Regions from separate parts of the Thauera sp. WH-2 genome, predicted to be linked through region 2. Evidence: predicted binding sites of a transcription regulator. Region 2 holds the regulator's gene; each other region holds the start of a gene.

Region 1 (4,855 bases), on a different contig from region 2:
GCGTTGATGGTGGGCGAAAATGAAAGAACCCACCGCGAAGGGTGGGTTCTTTCATTCGTGTGCTAGTTTCACCATCCGCTTGTACGGGAGGTAACACACCGAATTTTTGGGGCGACATACCGGTTTCGAACCGGTGACCTTTGGAGCCACAATCCAACGCTCTACCAACTGAGCTAATGCCGCCACTACCAGATTCCGGTCAAGCCGAAACCCTGAAAACCGTCCTGGCCTGCCCGGCAGGGATCGAACCTGCAACCCCCGGCTTAGAAGGCCGGTGCTCTATCCAATTGAGCTACGGGCAGATTCCCGCGGGCATTCGAGGTGTGAGCTGGTCGGGGTGGAGGGATTCGAACCCCCGACATCTTGCTCCCAAAGCAAGCGCGCTACCGGACTGCGCTACACCCCGAGAGCCGCGAACTATACAGACTCCACATCGATGCGTCAAACGGATTCTGCGCGTTTTTTACGCATGCACGGCGCGATGCCATTCGCGTACGGCATGCAGCAGGTTGAGCAGCAGCCAGCCGAATTCGATCACCACCAGGATGCCTGCAAGCGGGGTCAATACGGGTACGAACACGGCGAGGAAGAGGGCGCCCAGCGCAAACTTGTGCACCACGATCTGGCCCCGGATCAGGTTGTCGGGGAGCAGCTTCTTCATGTTCGGGGCGCGGACCCGCGCCTGGGTGAGGTGAAGCCAGGTAAGGAAGGGAACGATCTTGTACAGCATGGCGGTGATCGCCCCGGCGAAGGTACCGTGAAGGACGAGCACGCCGGCGAGCACCGGCCATTGTTGCGCATCGTGGAACAGGGATAGCAGCAGCGCCACGAGGCTGCCGATCAGCGCGAACATCGACAGCCGGAAGGCACGGAAGGGCGCGTCGGGCGTGCTGCGGCGCGTGTTGCGCTGCAGCCTGAGTGTCTGAAAGGCGAATCCACCCGCGAGCACGAGCAGCAGGCTGCCGAGTACCGTCACGGTGAGGTCGAGGTCTGCGAGCAGGCCAGCCGACCACAGTGAGAGCACGGCGAGCGTGAGCGGCGCCCAGAGCCGGGTGAAGCGTGCAGGGTAGGCGGGCGTGATCTGGAACATCGGCACCACGACCCAGCTCGTGGCGGCGAGCAGCAGCCCTCCCCAGCCCAGCCAGGCCCATACCGCATGCAGGTCGACCAGCGTGGGCAGCGGGAAGGGCACGGGCAGACCGCGTACGAGCGCAAACGCGAGCACCACGCCGAGCACCGTGGTCAGGGTCAGCGCGACGAGGGCGAGGCGCAGGTCGCGCGGAGTCCGACTGGCTCCGTGCGCAGGTGCAGCGCGCAGAAGCGCCAGCAGGCTCGCGGCTAGGAACGTGACCAGCCCGCCCGCGAGCAGCACGCCACCCGCGATGATGGCGTTGGGTGAGCCCGCGCCCAGACCGTAGGCCAAGCTTGCCGCACCGGCGCCGACTAGTGCGTGCGTGACGGTGGCGACCGGAAGCGGGGCAGGAAAACTCGCACCCACGGCCACGGGCAGGATCTGCAGCAGCGCGCCGAGCATTACCTGGAGCATGAAGCCGGCGGCGAAGAGGTGAACGGCGGCCAGGGCGCCGGGCGTCCAGCGCGAAACGAGGAGGTCCGCATCCGCGAGCAGCAGGAAGCCCGCCGCAATGCCGAAAAGCGGCGCAGTCAGGAAGAAACGCAGCGGAGCGGAGAGCGGAGGCGTGTCCTCGTACGCGAGCCCGGGATTCGCACTGCTCATGGGCGAGAGATCAGGATCTCGACACAGCCGTCTTCGCGGAAACGCTCGTCATGCAGATAACCGTCACGGTCGAGTACGCGCAGGAGCGGATGTGGCATGCGGTCCAGAAGGAGGGTGAAGCTGTCGCCGCCCTGCAGGGCCATGATGGCTTCCATTGCGCGTTCAAACGGTTCGGGCGGCTCCAGGCCGCGGGCATCTACAGTCCGGGGATTCATGCGGCGTACTCGTGGGTGATTCGTTGCCCAAGCGTTTCGACGAGCGCCTCGCGCTGGTCGCCGAGGCGCATGTCGCACATCGGGTAAAGGATGTTCTCTTCCTTCATGTTGTGCTGCTGCATCATGATCAGCAGGGTCTCGGCCTCGCCGGCAAACTCTTCCGCGTCGCGGCTGCGCAGGGCGGCACGCAGTTGTGCGAACGAGTTGCGCATTTCGGCATGCTCGCCGCGCATCACCTGGGTCGGGCCCTGCGTCATGCCCGTGGCCGCCTCGAAGCGCGGGAAGAGTTCCTCCTCTTCGGCGCGGAAATGCGCTTCAACCCCTTCGGCGAACGCTTCGAAGGCCTCGGTCGCACCTTCCCAGTCCTTCTTGTTGACGAGGGTTTCGGCCCGGGCAAAGTCGTGGTCGCAACTGCGGTGATCGTGCGTCATCAGTTCTGCGATCGAAGTCATTTTTTGCTCCAGCGGTGAGTCCCGTGAATATTCCGGATCGCGTGCGCGAAGGCATTGATGCGAGTCAAGTCGACTCCGACGACGACCCCGTCGGCATCGATTCTTGCGTCCTGCGCGGGCTCGCCGCGGCGGCGCGGCGCAGGCAGAATGCGGCCTTTCTCCGCCACGGAGTTTCCCGGGATGCAGTCGAGTGCCGTGCCGAGCGCGTGGGGGCGGATCTTTCTGCCCTTTGCGCTGGGCTATTACCTGTCCTACTTGCTGCGTACGGTCAATGCGGTGATCTCTCCCGCCCTGACCGCCGATCTCGGCCTCACCGCGGCAAGCCTCGGGTTGCTGACCAGTACCTACTTCCTCGCCTTTGGCCTGGCGCAGATTCCAGTGGGCATTGCGCTCGACCGCTTTGGCCCGCGTCGGGTCGAGGCCACGCTGCTGCTCGTCACGGCGCTCGGCGCAGCCCTGTTTGCGCTCGGGGACGGCCTGCACACGCTGGGCGTGGCGCGGGCCCTCATCGGGCTGGGCGTGTCCGCATGCCTGATGGCGGCGCTCAAGGGATTTGCGCTGTGGTACCCGCGCGAGCGGCAGAGCTCGATGACCGGTTACATCATGGCGGCGGGGGCGCTCGGGGCACTGACGGCGAGTACGCCGCTCGAGGCCGTGCTACCTGTGCTGGGCTGGCGCGGAGCGTTCTGGATCATCGCCGCGGTGTCGGTGGTAGCTGCGGCGGTGTTGCTGCGCAGCCTGCCGGACGTGCCGGCCGATAGCTCGCGCGGCGGGCTGGCCGATGCGATGCGTGCGTTGGGTGGGATCTACACCTCGCCCGCATTTCTTCGCCTTGCCGCCTCGTCAGCCGCCTTCATTGGCAGCTTCATGGCCCTGCAAAGCCTGTGGGCGGTGCCGTGGATGATGCATGTGAATGGGCTCGGGCTCGCACAGGCGGCCGGCATGCTGGTGGTGCTAAACCTCGGTAGCTTCGCGGGGCAGCTGTCGATCGGCTTGCTGGGCGTGCAACTCGCGCGCCGTGGCGTCGAACCGCTCACGCTGCTGCGTTCGGGCTATGTCGCACTGATGCTCGTGCAACTCGCGATCCTGAACGCGTTCGGGCCGGTTTCGTTACTGTGGTTCCTGTTCGGTTTCTTCTCCGCGGTGAACTCGCAGAGCTATCTGGCTGCTTCGCGGGGCTTCGAGCCTGCGCTGTTCGGCCGGGTCAGTACGGCGTTGAACCTGATGGCCTTTGCGGGCGCTTTCGCACTGCAGTGGGGCCTGGGTTTTGGGCTCGATGCGCTGGGTGCGCGCGGCCACGCGATGACGGAGGCGCTGCAGCTCAGCTTTGCGGGGCTGCTCGCGCTCCAGGTCCTTGCCTATGTGCCGCTCCTGTTTCCGGGGGCGCGGCGCAGTTCCAGTGCTTGAGATGGCGGTCCGCCACGCTCACGCCGCACGCCCGCAGGCTACGCCCGAGGACCACGCCCACTGGAAGTTGTAGCCACCCAGGTGACCGGTGACGTCCATCACTTCACCGACGAAGTACAGGCCCGGTACCCCGCGTGCTTCCATCGTCCGGGACGACAGGGCATGCGTGTCCACGCCGCCCAGCGTGACCTCCGCCTTGGCGTGGCCCTGTGTGCCGGATGGGTTCAGCTGCCAGTTCGCCAGCCGGTCGGCGATGGTACGCAGTTCGGTGTGTCGATACTGGTTCATGGGCTTCGTCCAGCCATGCAACTCGCACCATGCTTGGGCGAAGCGGCGCGGCAGCCGTTCCGCGAGCAGGTTCGGGAGCAGGCTGCGCGCCTGTGCATTCGACAGCAGCCATGCCTGTGCGTCGCAGCCGGGTAGCAGGTTCAGGCTCAACGGCTCGCGCTCGCCCTGCACGTAGGTCTGTGCTTGCCAGTAGCTCGACACCTGCAGGATCGCGGGACCGGACAGACCGCGGTGGGTAACCAGGGCGGCTTCGCGGAACACCGGTCCGGCGCAGTGCGCTTCGACCTCCAGTGAGATGCCTGCCAGGGGCGCGAGGCGTTCGAGGGTTTTGGGCGACAGCGTGAGCGGAACCAGCGCCGGGAGCGGCGGAACGACCGGCAGCCCGAACTGCCCGGCGATGCGGTAGCCGAAGGCCGTGGCACCGATCTTGGGGACAGCCAGCCCGCCGGTGGCGATGACCAGCGAATGCGCGTAAAAGCGACCGCGATCGGTATCTACCTGAAAGCGGGCCGGTGCGGCCTCCGGCGCATGGCCGATCTCGTGCACGGTGGCCGGCATCGCCCACTCCACGCCGCCGTCCTCACACTCGGCGCGCAGCAGGTCGATGATCTGCTGCGCAGAGTCGTCGCAGAAGAGCTGGCCCCACTCGCGCTCGTGGAAGCGGACGCCGTGGCGCTGGACCAGTTCGATGAAGTCGCCCGGGGTGTAACGGGAAAGTGCCGAGCGCACGAAATGCGGGTTACGGCTCAGATAGTTCT
Region 2 (4,855 bases):
CAGATCACGCGCGAGTAGCGCGCACGCTCGCGGTCGGCGCGCAGGTAACGGTCGAACACCATCGCGATGCCGCGTACCAGCAGGCGCCCGCCGGGCTGCACGCTGATCCAGTCGCCATCGATCTTCACCAGGCCGGCCTTCTCCATCTCCTGCAGGTCGGCGAGTTCTTCGGCGAAATACTCGCGGAAGTTGATCAGATGGGCGATCTCGATCGACTGCATGGACAGCTCGAAGTGGCACATCAGCGCCTGGATGATCGCGCGCCGCAGCAGATCGTCTGCGGTAAGCTCGATGCCGCGCAGCACCGGCAGTTCGTCGCGGTCGAGCGCATCATAGTACTCGTCCAGGCTCTTCACGTTCTGCGCATACACCGGCCCGATCTTGCCGATCGCCGACACGCCGAAGGCGAGCAGATCGCACTCGGCCTGGGTGGAGTAGCCCTGGAAATTGCGATGCAGACGCCCCTGGCGCTGGGCGACGGTGAGTTCGTCGTCCGGCTTGGCGAAATGGTCCATGCCGATGTACACGTAGCCCGCCTCGGTGAGGCGGCGGATGCCCAGCTGCAGCAACTGCAGCTTGGTATCCGCGGTGGGCATGTCGCCGCTGTTGATGCGGCGCTGGGGCTTGAAGAGGCCCGGCAAGTGCGCATAGCTGTACAGCGAGATGCGGTCGGGCGAGATCTCGAGCACCTGCTCCAGCGTGCGGTTGAAGCTGATCACGTTCTGCTTGGGCAGGCCGTAGATGAGGTCCATGCTCACCGACTTGAAACCGGTGGCGCGCGCCGCGTCGATGACGAGCTTCGTCTCGTCGTAGCTCTGGATGCGGTTGACCGCCGCCTGCACGTCCTCGGCGAAGTCCTGCACGCCCACGCTCATGCGGTTGAAACCGAGGTCGGCGAGCAGCTTCACCGTCTCGAAGTCGACCTTGCGCGGGTCGACCTCGATGGAATACTCGCCATTGGGCACCAGCGTGAAGTGCTCGCGCACCGCCGCCATGAGCTCTCGCAACTCGTCGTGGGACAGGAAGGTCGGCGTGCCCCCCCCCAGGTGCAGCTGGGTGACCTGCCGGCTGCCGGTCAGGCAGGCGGCCTGCATCTCGATCTCTTTCGCCAGATATTTCAGATACTTGGCAGAGCGCCCATGATCCTTGGTGATGATCTTGTTGCAGGCGCAGTAATAGCAGATCGTGTTACAGAAGGGGATGTGGAAGTATAATGAAAGCGGTTTGCTTACGCCGCCCACGCCCCTCTTGGCGAGCCAGGTCTTGAGCGCATCCGCATTGAAGGCCTCGACGAAGCGGTCCGCCGTGGGGTAAGAGGTGTATCGCGGTCCGTTGATGTCGAAGCGACGAATCAGTTGCGGATCGAAGATGAGTTCGTTCTGACTTTTCATGATCTTGCTGCTGAGGTGTGTGCCAAACAATGGCAGATCACCGGAATCTTTAGGTTGACGTGGGTCAACGGGCATGTTTTAGACGCCTATTAAACCCTCACCGGGGTCTTTTTTCTGGGAAGCGGGATTATCGTGCAGATGAGGGCTACCGTGCCAATCACCGTGAGCGGGCTGAAAGTGGCCTGCTCGCAATGCAACCTCGTCGAACTGTGCCTGCCCTTCGGGATGTCGGACAGCGAACTGAGCCGGCTCGACGATCTGGTGGGTGCGCGCCGCAAGGTGAAGCGCCAGCATTGCCTTTATCGGGCCGGCGATCCCTTCGAGGCCATCTACGCCATCCGCGCCGGCTCGTTCAAGACCGATGTGCTGCTCGAGGACGGCCGCGAGCAGGTGACCGGATTCCAGATGACGGGCGAGATCCTCGGCCTGGACGGCATCAGCACCGAAGCCCACTCCTGCAACGCAATCGCGCTCGAGGACAGCGAGGTGTGCGTGATCGCCTACGACAAGCTCGAGCAGATGTCGCACGAGATCGAGGGGCTGCAGTTGCAGTTCCACAAGGTCATGAGCCGGGAGATCGTGCGCGACCACGGCGTGATGATGCTGCTTGGCTCGATGCGCGCAGAGGAGCGCCTGGCTGCCTTCCTGCTTAACATGTCGCAGCGCTTCAACGCGCGCGGCTTCTCGCCGCAGGACTTCAACCTGCGCATGACGCGCGAAGAGATCGGCTCCTACCTGGGGCTCAAGCTCGAAACCGTGTCGCGGGCCTTCTCGCGCTTCCAGGAAGACGGGCTGATCTCGGTGCAGCAGAAGCATGTGAAGCTGCTCGACCCTGCCGGGCTGAAGAAGCTCATCCAGCACCAGCAGGGCGTGCGCTGAGCGCTCGCGTACGCGTTCAGGCAAGGTAGCCGGCGGCCTGCTTGGTCAGCGCCACCGAGACGATCCACAGGTAGACCAGCAGCGCGGCCACGAAGGCGCCGACGCGAATACCCTGCGTGCGTCCGCGCTTGAGCGCCACCGTGCCGAGGAGGATGTAGACGATCAGACCAAGGATCTTCGCCGTGGCCCAGCCCGCCACGAAGGGATACTGCTGGATCAGCACGGTCAGGGTGATCGCCGACAACAGCAGTGTCGTATCCACCAGATGCGGCAGAATCCTGGTGAGGCGATGCTGCAGCAATGGATTTCCGGTCATCATCCATAGCCCCCGCAGCAGGAACCCCGCCGCGCTCAGCACCACGCAGGTGATGTGCAGATTCTTGATCGCGTAATAGAACATCCCTTCTCCCTTTGGTGACCGGCCAGAGAGCCGGAATGTGCTGCCGCCAGCCCCCGGGCACAGCGGCTCGATTAGAATTGCGACCCCACCGGAGAGTTCCGAGATGCCTCATTCCCACATACAACTCGACATCCCCGCCCTGCTGGGCCGCATCCCCCTGTTCGGCGAACTCTCGGAGGCCGACATCCAGCTCGTGGCGCGTTTCACCCGCGAGCGCCAGGTGGCACGCGGCGAAGTGCTGTTCCAGCGCGGGGATCAACCGCACGGCTTTTACTTCGTCGTCTCCGGTCAGGTCAAGCTTGCGTTCTCATCCTCGCAGGGCACCGAGAAGGTGGTGGAGATCATCGGCCCGATGCAGAGCTTCGGTGAGGCGGTGATGTTCATGGACCACCCCTACCCCGTGTTTGCCGAGGCACTCACCGACACCGTGCTGATCCACGTCGGCCAGCAGGTGGTGACCGAGCTCATCGACCAGGATTCGACCTTCGCCCACAAACTGCTCGCCGGCATGGCGATCCGCCTGCATGGGCTGATTCAGGACGTCGAAACCTACTCGCTGCGCTCGAGCACGCAGCGCGTGATCGGCTATCTTCTGCAGGTGGCCGACAGCGACACGCCCTGCGAAATCGCGCTGCCCACCAGCAAGCAGGTGATCGCCTCGCGCCTGAATCTGACGCCGGAAACCCTGTCACGCATCTTCCACGACCTGAGCGATGCCCGCCTGATCAGCGTGCAGGGCAAGCGCATCACCCTGCACGACCCCGCCCGGCTGTCGCGCTACGGCGCCTGAACTTCAACGCTCCAGCACGTATTCTCCCGGCGCGTCGGCCAGCGCAGGGAACGCCGCATTCGCGGCCGCCCTTGCTTGCACCTGCTCGCCGGCGCGCGGCTTGAGCCAGGCCATCCAGTCCGGCCACCAGCTTCCCTCGCAGGCCTGCGCGCCCTGGCGCCAGCGCTCGGGCGTGTCCCCGGGCTGCGTTTCGCCCACCCAGTAGCGCCGCTTGGGCGGGTCGACCACCGGATTGACGATACCCAGGATGTGCCCCGAGCTCGATTGCACGAAGCGCACCGGCACGCTCACATGATCGACGATGCGGAAGGTCTGCCGCCACGGCGCGATATGGTCGTCCTCGCAGCTCACGGCATAGAGGGGCTGGCGGATACGCCCGAGATCCAGCGCTTCCCCGGCGACGACCAGGGCATCGGGCTGGATGAGACGGTTACGCAGATAAAGCTCCTCCAGATACCAGGCGTGCATGCGGTAAGGCATGCGGGTCGCATCCATGTTCCAGTACAGCACATCGAAGGCCGGTGGTTTCTCTCCGTACAGCCAGCCACGCACCACGTAATGCCAGATCAGGCTGTTGGAGCGCAGGAGGCGGAAGGAGGCGGCCATGGACTTGCCGTCCAGGTAGCCCTTGCGCGCCATCTGGCTGATCAGGTAGTGGATGCTGCCTTCATCGATGAAGACCTCGATATCGCCCGGCTTGTGGAAATCGACCAGGGTGGTGAAGAGCGTCCAGTCCGCCACCGGCACCTCGCCCTCCGGGTAGTGCCGGTTAGCCCAGGCCATGTACATCGCAAGCGCCGTGCCGCCGATGCAGTAGCCCGCTGCATGCACCTTCGCCGCACCGGTGAACTCACGCGCCACGCGCACAATGGTATCGACCCCCTCCCGCAGGTAGTCGTCGAAACCGGTGTCGCGCATCGACGCGTCGGGGTTCTTCCAGCTTGTGATGAACACGTCCAGCCCCTGGTCGAGCAGATAGCGGATCATGCTCTTCCGCGGCTGCAGATCGAGGACGTAGAACTTGTTGATCCAGGGCGTGATGATGACCAGCGGCTCGGCACACACTTTCTTCTGCACCGGTGCGTAATGGATCACCTCCAGCAGGCGATTGCGGAACACCACCGCACCCGGCGTGGTGGCAAGGTTCTCACCGACCCGGAAATCGTCCGGGTTGGTCATGCGTACCTCGCCCGCCTGCACGTCCTCGAGATAGTTCGAGAAGCCGTCGATGAGGCTTTGCCCACGCGTATCGATCGCACGCTGTAAAGCAACCGGATTGGTCCACAGAAAGTTGGTGGGCGCCACCGCATTGAGCCATTTCCGCCACCAGAACGCCGCGCGCCTGCGCTCCTTGCTCGACAGGCCGGGCGTTTCGTAGAGCATGTCCTGAGTGTG
Region 3 (4,855 bases), on a different contig from region 2:
AGCAGTGTGCAAACGCAAGGCCACGCGCAGGTTCTTGCGCTCGAAGTCAGGAAAGCGTTCGAGGATGGCCGTGTCGATCTTCAGGGCCAGCGGCAGATAGTCGCGAAACGTGGGTGATTCGGCCTGAAGGCGCTTGAGCATCGCGCGCGGGTCGACCTTTGCTCGAACCTGTTCGCTCGTAGCTGCCTCGGCGGAAGCCGGCTGCTCTGCAGCAGCCTCGATCTGTTCTGAAGTCATCTTTGCAAGAACTCTGGATTCGGTATAAAAGTCTGAATAGGCATAGAGCGAAGTACAGACGTGGGGTACGGTGGCATGGGGACGATCGGGACCGCATTCTAACCCGAGCACCCCCTCCCTGCGTCCGGGCGGGCGGTCGATGTGCGTTCGGCGCCCACAGCCGAGTTGTCGATCGAATCAGGAGCAGATCATGAGAGAACGCTGGCGCCGCTTACCGGGCTCGCGGACCGAACCCGCAGGCCTGGAGCGCAAGATATTACGCCGGCTACCGTTGATCGCACTCGCGGGTACGGCTGCATGCATCTCTATTTCCTTGCTTGCACGCCTGATGTGGTGGGGCGACGACAGCAACGAAACCCTGCGCTCGCTGCAGATGATTGACATCTGGGTGATCGCAGCCGTGGTTCTGCACTGGACCGTAATCGCGGTCGTCGCAATCTACGCCTTCATCATATTCGTGATGAAGGGGCCGGCTTACATTGCCGACCGTTACGAGCTTCCAGACGAGGACGCCCCGCGCTGACCAGCCGCGGGGCGTCGGGCAAGCAAGAGATGCGCTCAGACTTTGCCTGCGGGAGCCTTGCCACTATTGGCAGGGGCGTGATGCTCATCTATTTCTTCCCAGCCAGTGATCATCGCCTTGACGTGCGCGAAGACCGTGTGCCCGGTCGTGGTCAGGTACACGTGGATGAAGAAGAACGCCGTGATCATGAATGCGCCGGCCGTATGCACGATGGCCACCGTCTCGAGCGTGAAGTACTTGTCCAGCCCGAGCTGCGCCCAGTTGCCGTAGAACAGGTACAGCAGCCCTGAGCCCCAGATTACCGGCGAGATGAACGCCAGCAGAGCGAGGTAAGCCAGGCGCTGCAGCGGGTTGTGCTTCTGCACCACCGTCTTGCGGAACGGGTGCGGCATGTCCTTGAAGATCCCCACCGTGTAGTAGAGCACCATCGCCCCGACGTTCCGCATCGAAGGCAGATACTGACGCCACTCACCGGTGGTGAACTGCCAGAAGATCGTGAAGGCCCAGATCGTCAGCAGGGTCCAGGCGGCGAGCGTGTGCAGGTCGACGGCATCCTTGAAGCCCATCAGGCTGTAGCTGCCATGGATCTCGAAGCCGGTGATCATCATCACGATGATCAGCAGCGCCTGCGACCAGTGCCAGAAACGCTCATAACGCTTGTAGATGTAGATTCGGTTCTCACTCATTTTCAGTGCCTCTTGCGACGGGTGAGGATACGGGCAATGCCGTGGATGGAGCCGGCGCCAATCGCGCCAATAATGGCCAGACCGCCGAGCAGATCCACCCAGCCGTTACGGTCGCGGCCCGGCAGATAGATGTCGGTGATCTCGTTCAGGCGGCCTTCTTCGGAGCGGGTATGGCACTCCTGGCACTGCACAGCCTTCTCCTTTGGCGCCACCATGTGCGTGATGAACCAGTTCATCCGCGTCTCGATGAAATCGAACTGACCGCTGTAGGGCAGGCCAGCGTACTCCATGCCAAACTTGATCGACTTCTCGTAGTCCCAGTTGCCCCAGAACGCCGCGTCATCCTTGCCATAGACGTGGTTGACCACCAGCGTCTTGTTCACCGGGTCGTACGGTTGCTTGCCGACCATGACCTTGAACGGCCAGATGCGTGCACTCGGGTCGCTTGCGGAGCCCTCGACGCGATTCAGTTCAAGGATCTTGGAGTCATCGATCTTGTCGGTGATCGCGACCTGATGCACGACGCCGTTGTACCACTTGTAGGTGGGCCGCACGTTCTCGCCGTACTCGAAGTCGCCCTTGTCAGCCGAGTAGCTCAGGTGGCCATGATCGTCCTTGATGAACAGCCCCTTGCCGTTCTCGTCACGTTTACCGGCCGTCGACCAGTCCCACAAGGTCTTGGTGGGGATGCCGCCACGGGCGAACTCGGGGATGTGGCAGGTCTGGCAAGCCACGCGGTTGGCGTGATGGTTAAGACGCTGATCCTCATGCGGGGTGAGGTCGTGGCACGACTCACAGGTGGCGCGATTGTGGTCCTCATGCTTCATGTCCAGACCCTTCACGTCCTTCGCGGTCGCAGCGTAGCGGCTGCCGGAAGGCTGGTGCGCGTTGAAGGTGTGGCAGTCGGCACAGTCGAGGTTGGCACCATCCTTGGCCATGTGCACATCCACATCGCGATGCGGATCGATCAGCGAAGTATCGAGGTCGCCATGCTTGACCGCGTCGCCGCCGCCGCCGTTGAAGTGGCACGCGCCACAGTTCTCGCGCCCGGGCTTGCCCACGTTCTGCGCGACCTTGGTCAGATCGGGCGGCTGAACGATCTTGCCGCTGCCCTTGGGCATCTCTCGCGGCTCGTAGAGGGGGTGGCCTGCATCCGTCGGCACTTTCTTGTAGGTGGCCGTGGTGTCGTGACAGGCGAGGCAGTCGACGTTCTCTTCGTTGGAGAAGTCGTAGTTCTTGTCCTTCCAGTCGTAGCCGGCGTGGCAACTCGTGCAGCGCGGCTCGTTGGAAAGGATGGAGCCGCAGAAGTTGTTGGCGGCATGCTGCTTGCCAAGCTTCTTCCCGGTGGTGGGGCTAATGGTTTCCCAGGTCCAGTGCACGCTCTTCATGACCTGGTGACTGGCCTCGTTGTGACAGGCCAGACAGGCCTTCGTCACCTCCGGTCCACTATTGAATGGCCCCTGAAGCTCCTTGAACTTGCTGTGGTCCGCCGTACTCTGCGGCTTGCCACCTGAAGCGGCCACCGGTATGTCGCCCGCCGCGGGCGCCCCGATTGCCATGGTGCTGGCTACCATGATGATGGTGGCGCCCAGCCAATGGCGCCACCCCGATGTTCGTCCATTCATCTCTGTCTCCTCCAAGGAACTCCGGTTACAAGCGAAATTTTACGCCGCCGCTCAATATCAGCTTTTGATTAATGTCTAACTTGAGCGATATCAAACCGAGAAAAAGTCCATGCAAGCTCCCCGGAGGACGGGACGAACTACCACGCCAGTCCCGGGAAGCCCCGTATAATTCCCGCGTTGATCCACCGCAGCGTGTGTCGGCAGCGATTGGCCGGCCCGTGCCATCTCGCCCCTCTTCCCACAAGCTCATGTCCACCTTCAGCAACCCGTCCGAGATCGCGCGTGAAGCACTTCGCCAGCTGGCTATGCGCCGCGTGGCACCAACTCCAGACAACTATTGCAAGCTCTACCACGAGATCTCCGGCACGGAAGCGGACGAGGACATCCTGCCCGAAGCCTTCATGCGCCGGCTCGCAGCGCGCCTCCCACGCGACAGCGCCGAGCGCCATCGCAACGCCCGCGAACTGGACCAGGCACTTACCGCAGGGAAACCCGCCGCGATCGAGGCCGCGCTGGGACGCTACCTCGACGGGCTGAAGCTGGCCGAGCAGCCGGCGTGGAACGAGCTCATCACGGGCCTGCTGCGCCAATGGGAAACGCGACACAGCGGGTGGACGACTGCACGCAAGCGGGAATCGCTCGAGCGCGTGCTCAACGCCTCGGACCCCGCCACCCTCTTCAACCGCCTCCAGGGGCTGGTCAGGGGCTGGAGCCAATCGAACACGGCACAGGACGAGGCCGTCGAACCACTCCCCGACGGCGACGCAGCCGGCAGCCCGCCCGCCGAAGCCACGACTGCGGCAGCCCCCTCCAGCACCGCCCCCTGCGGGATTGCGACCGAGGCGAGCGCCGAGTTGCGCGCGCTACTGGAACAGAGCCTCAAGCAGGCCATTCCTCCGCTGTTGCACGAACACCCCGAACTGCAGCAGAAAGCACGCGCGCTCGCCCGTGAGCTTGAAGGCCGCAACAATGCGAGCGAGCTCCGGAGTTTCAGCCTGGCGCTGCGGGCCTTCGTCGGTGAGATCGAGTCCGCTGCGCTCGACGACGAAGAGGTAAACCAAGGGCTACTTGAGCTCCTGCGGCTGCTGTTGCGCAACATCGACGAGCTCGTGTTCGATGACAAATGGCTCAGCGGCCAGATCGAAATGCTGCGCGAGGTCGTCGAAGGCAGACCGGACCCACGCCAGCTGGACGACGCGGGGCGCAGGCTGAAGGATCTGATCTTCAAGCAGAGTCAGCTCAAGCACTCATTGGCCGAAACCCAGCGCCACCTGCGCGACATGCTGGCCGGCTTCGTCGACCAGCTCGCTCAGTTCGCCGAAAGCACCGGCACCTACCACGACCGCATCGGCAACTGCGCACAGCGCATCGCAAAGGCACAGGACATCACCGAGATCGGCCCGCTGCTCGACGAGGTAATGACGGAAACACGGAGCATTCAGGAAGAGGCCCGCCGTTCACGTGACGAGCTGATTGCGGCACGCGAGCAGGCAGGCAAGGCCGAGCAGCGCATTTCCACGTTGCAAGCCGAGCTGGAGGAAGCCAGCCGGCTGATGCGCCACGACCAGCTCACCGGCGCCCTGAACCGGCGTGGGCTGGAAGAGATGTTCCACACCGAGGCCGCGCGTGCCGCACGCCACCGCTCGAAGCTCGCCGTCGCGCTGCTGGACATCGACCACTTCAAGAAGCTCAACGACTCCCACGGACATCGGACCGGCGACGAAGCGCTCATCCATCTGGCACGGGTGGTGCGCCAGCACCTTCGTCCCCAGGACGTGCTGGCG

What was found. Region 2 encodes FNR, which switches genes on or off when oxygen is low (the NO sensors DNR and NnrR bind a similar motif). Its sites were predicted from a motif close to TTGANCTAGNTCAA; they were not measured.
Region 1: ACNKW1_RS03025 (hemerythrin domain-containing protein) is a predicted target of FNR. The motif match lies at 2,457-2,470, and genes of this name have one in related genera.
Region 3: ACNKW1_RS03745 (tetrathionate reductase family octaheme c-type cytochrome) is a predicted target of FNR. The motif match lies at 3,152-3,165, and genes of this name have one in related genera.

What each region holds. Positions count from the first base shown of each region.
Region 1 is NZ_JBLWFG010000001.1:625,275-630,129, reverse strand. It holds gene ACNKW1_RS03055 (ParA family protein) at 1-7, shown strand, start outside; tRNA gene ACNKW1_RS03050 (tRNA-His) at 108-183, opposite strand; tRNA gene ACNKW1_RS03045 (tRNA-Arg) at 226-302, opposite strand; tRNA gene ACNKW1_RS03040 (tRNA-Pro) at 330-406, opposite strand; gene ACNKW1_RS03035 (hypothetical protein) at 464-1,735, opposite strand; gene ACNKW1_RS03030 (DUF2249 domain-containing protein) at 1,732-1,950, opposite strand; gene ACNKW1_RS03025 (hemerythrin domain-containing protein) at 1,947-2,402, opposite strand; gene ACNKW1_RS03020 (MFS transporter) at 2,583-3,809, shown strand; gene ACNKW1_RS03015 (NAD(P)/FAD-dependent oxidoreductase) at 3,828-4,855, opposite strand, start outside.
Region 2 is NZ_JBLWFG010000002.1:137,126-141,980, forward strand. It holds gene hemN (oxygen-independent coproporphyrinogen III oxidase) at 1-1,391, opposite strand, end outside; gene fnr (fumarate/nitrate reduction transcriptional regulator Fnr) at 1,530-2,270, shown strand; gene ACNKW1_RS04830 (SirB2 family protein) at 2,287-2,670, opposite strand; gene ACNKW1_RS04835 (Crp/Fnr family transcriptional regulator) at 2,774-3,460, shown strand; gene ACNKW1_RS04840 (PHA/PHB synthase family protein) at 3,464-4,855, opposite strand, start outside.
Region 3 is NZ_JBLWFG010000001.1:779,659-784,513, forward strand. It holds gene ACNKW1_RS03730 (ProQ/FINO family protein) at 1-237, opposite strand, end outside; gene ACNKW1_RS03735 (hypothetical protein) at 428-760, shown strand; gene ACNKW1_RS03740 (cytochrome b/b6 domain-containing protein) at 796-1,446, opposite strand; gene ACNKW1_RS03745 (tetrathionate reductase family octaheme c-type cytochrome) at 1,449-3,071, opposite strand; gene ACNKW1_RS03750 (diguanylate cyclase) at 3,320-4,855, shown strand, end outside.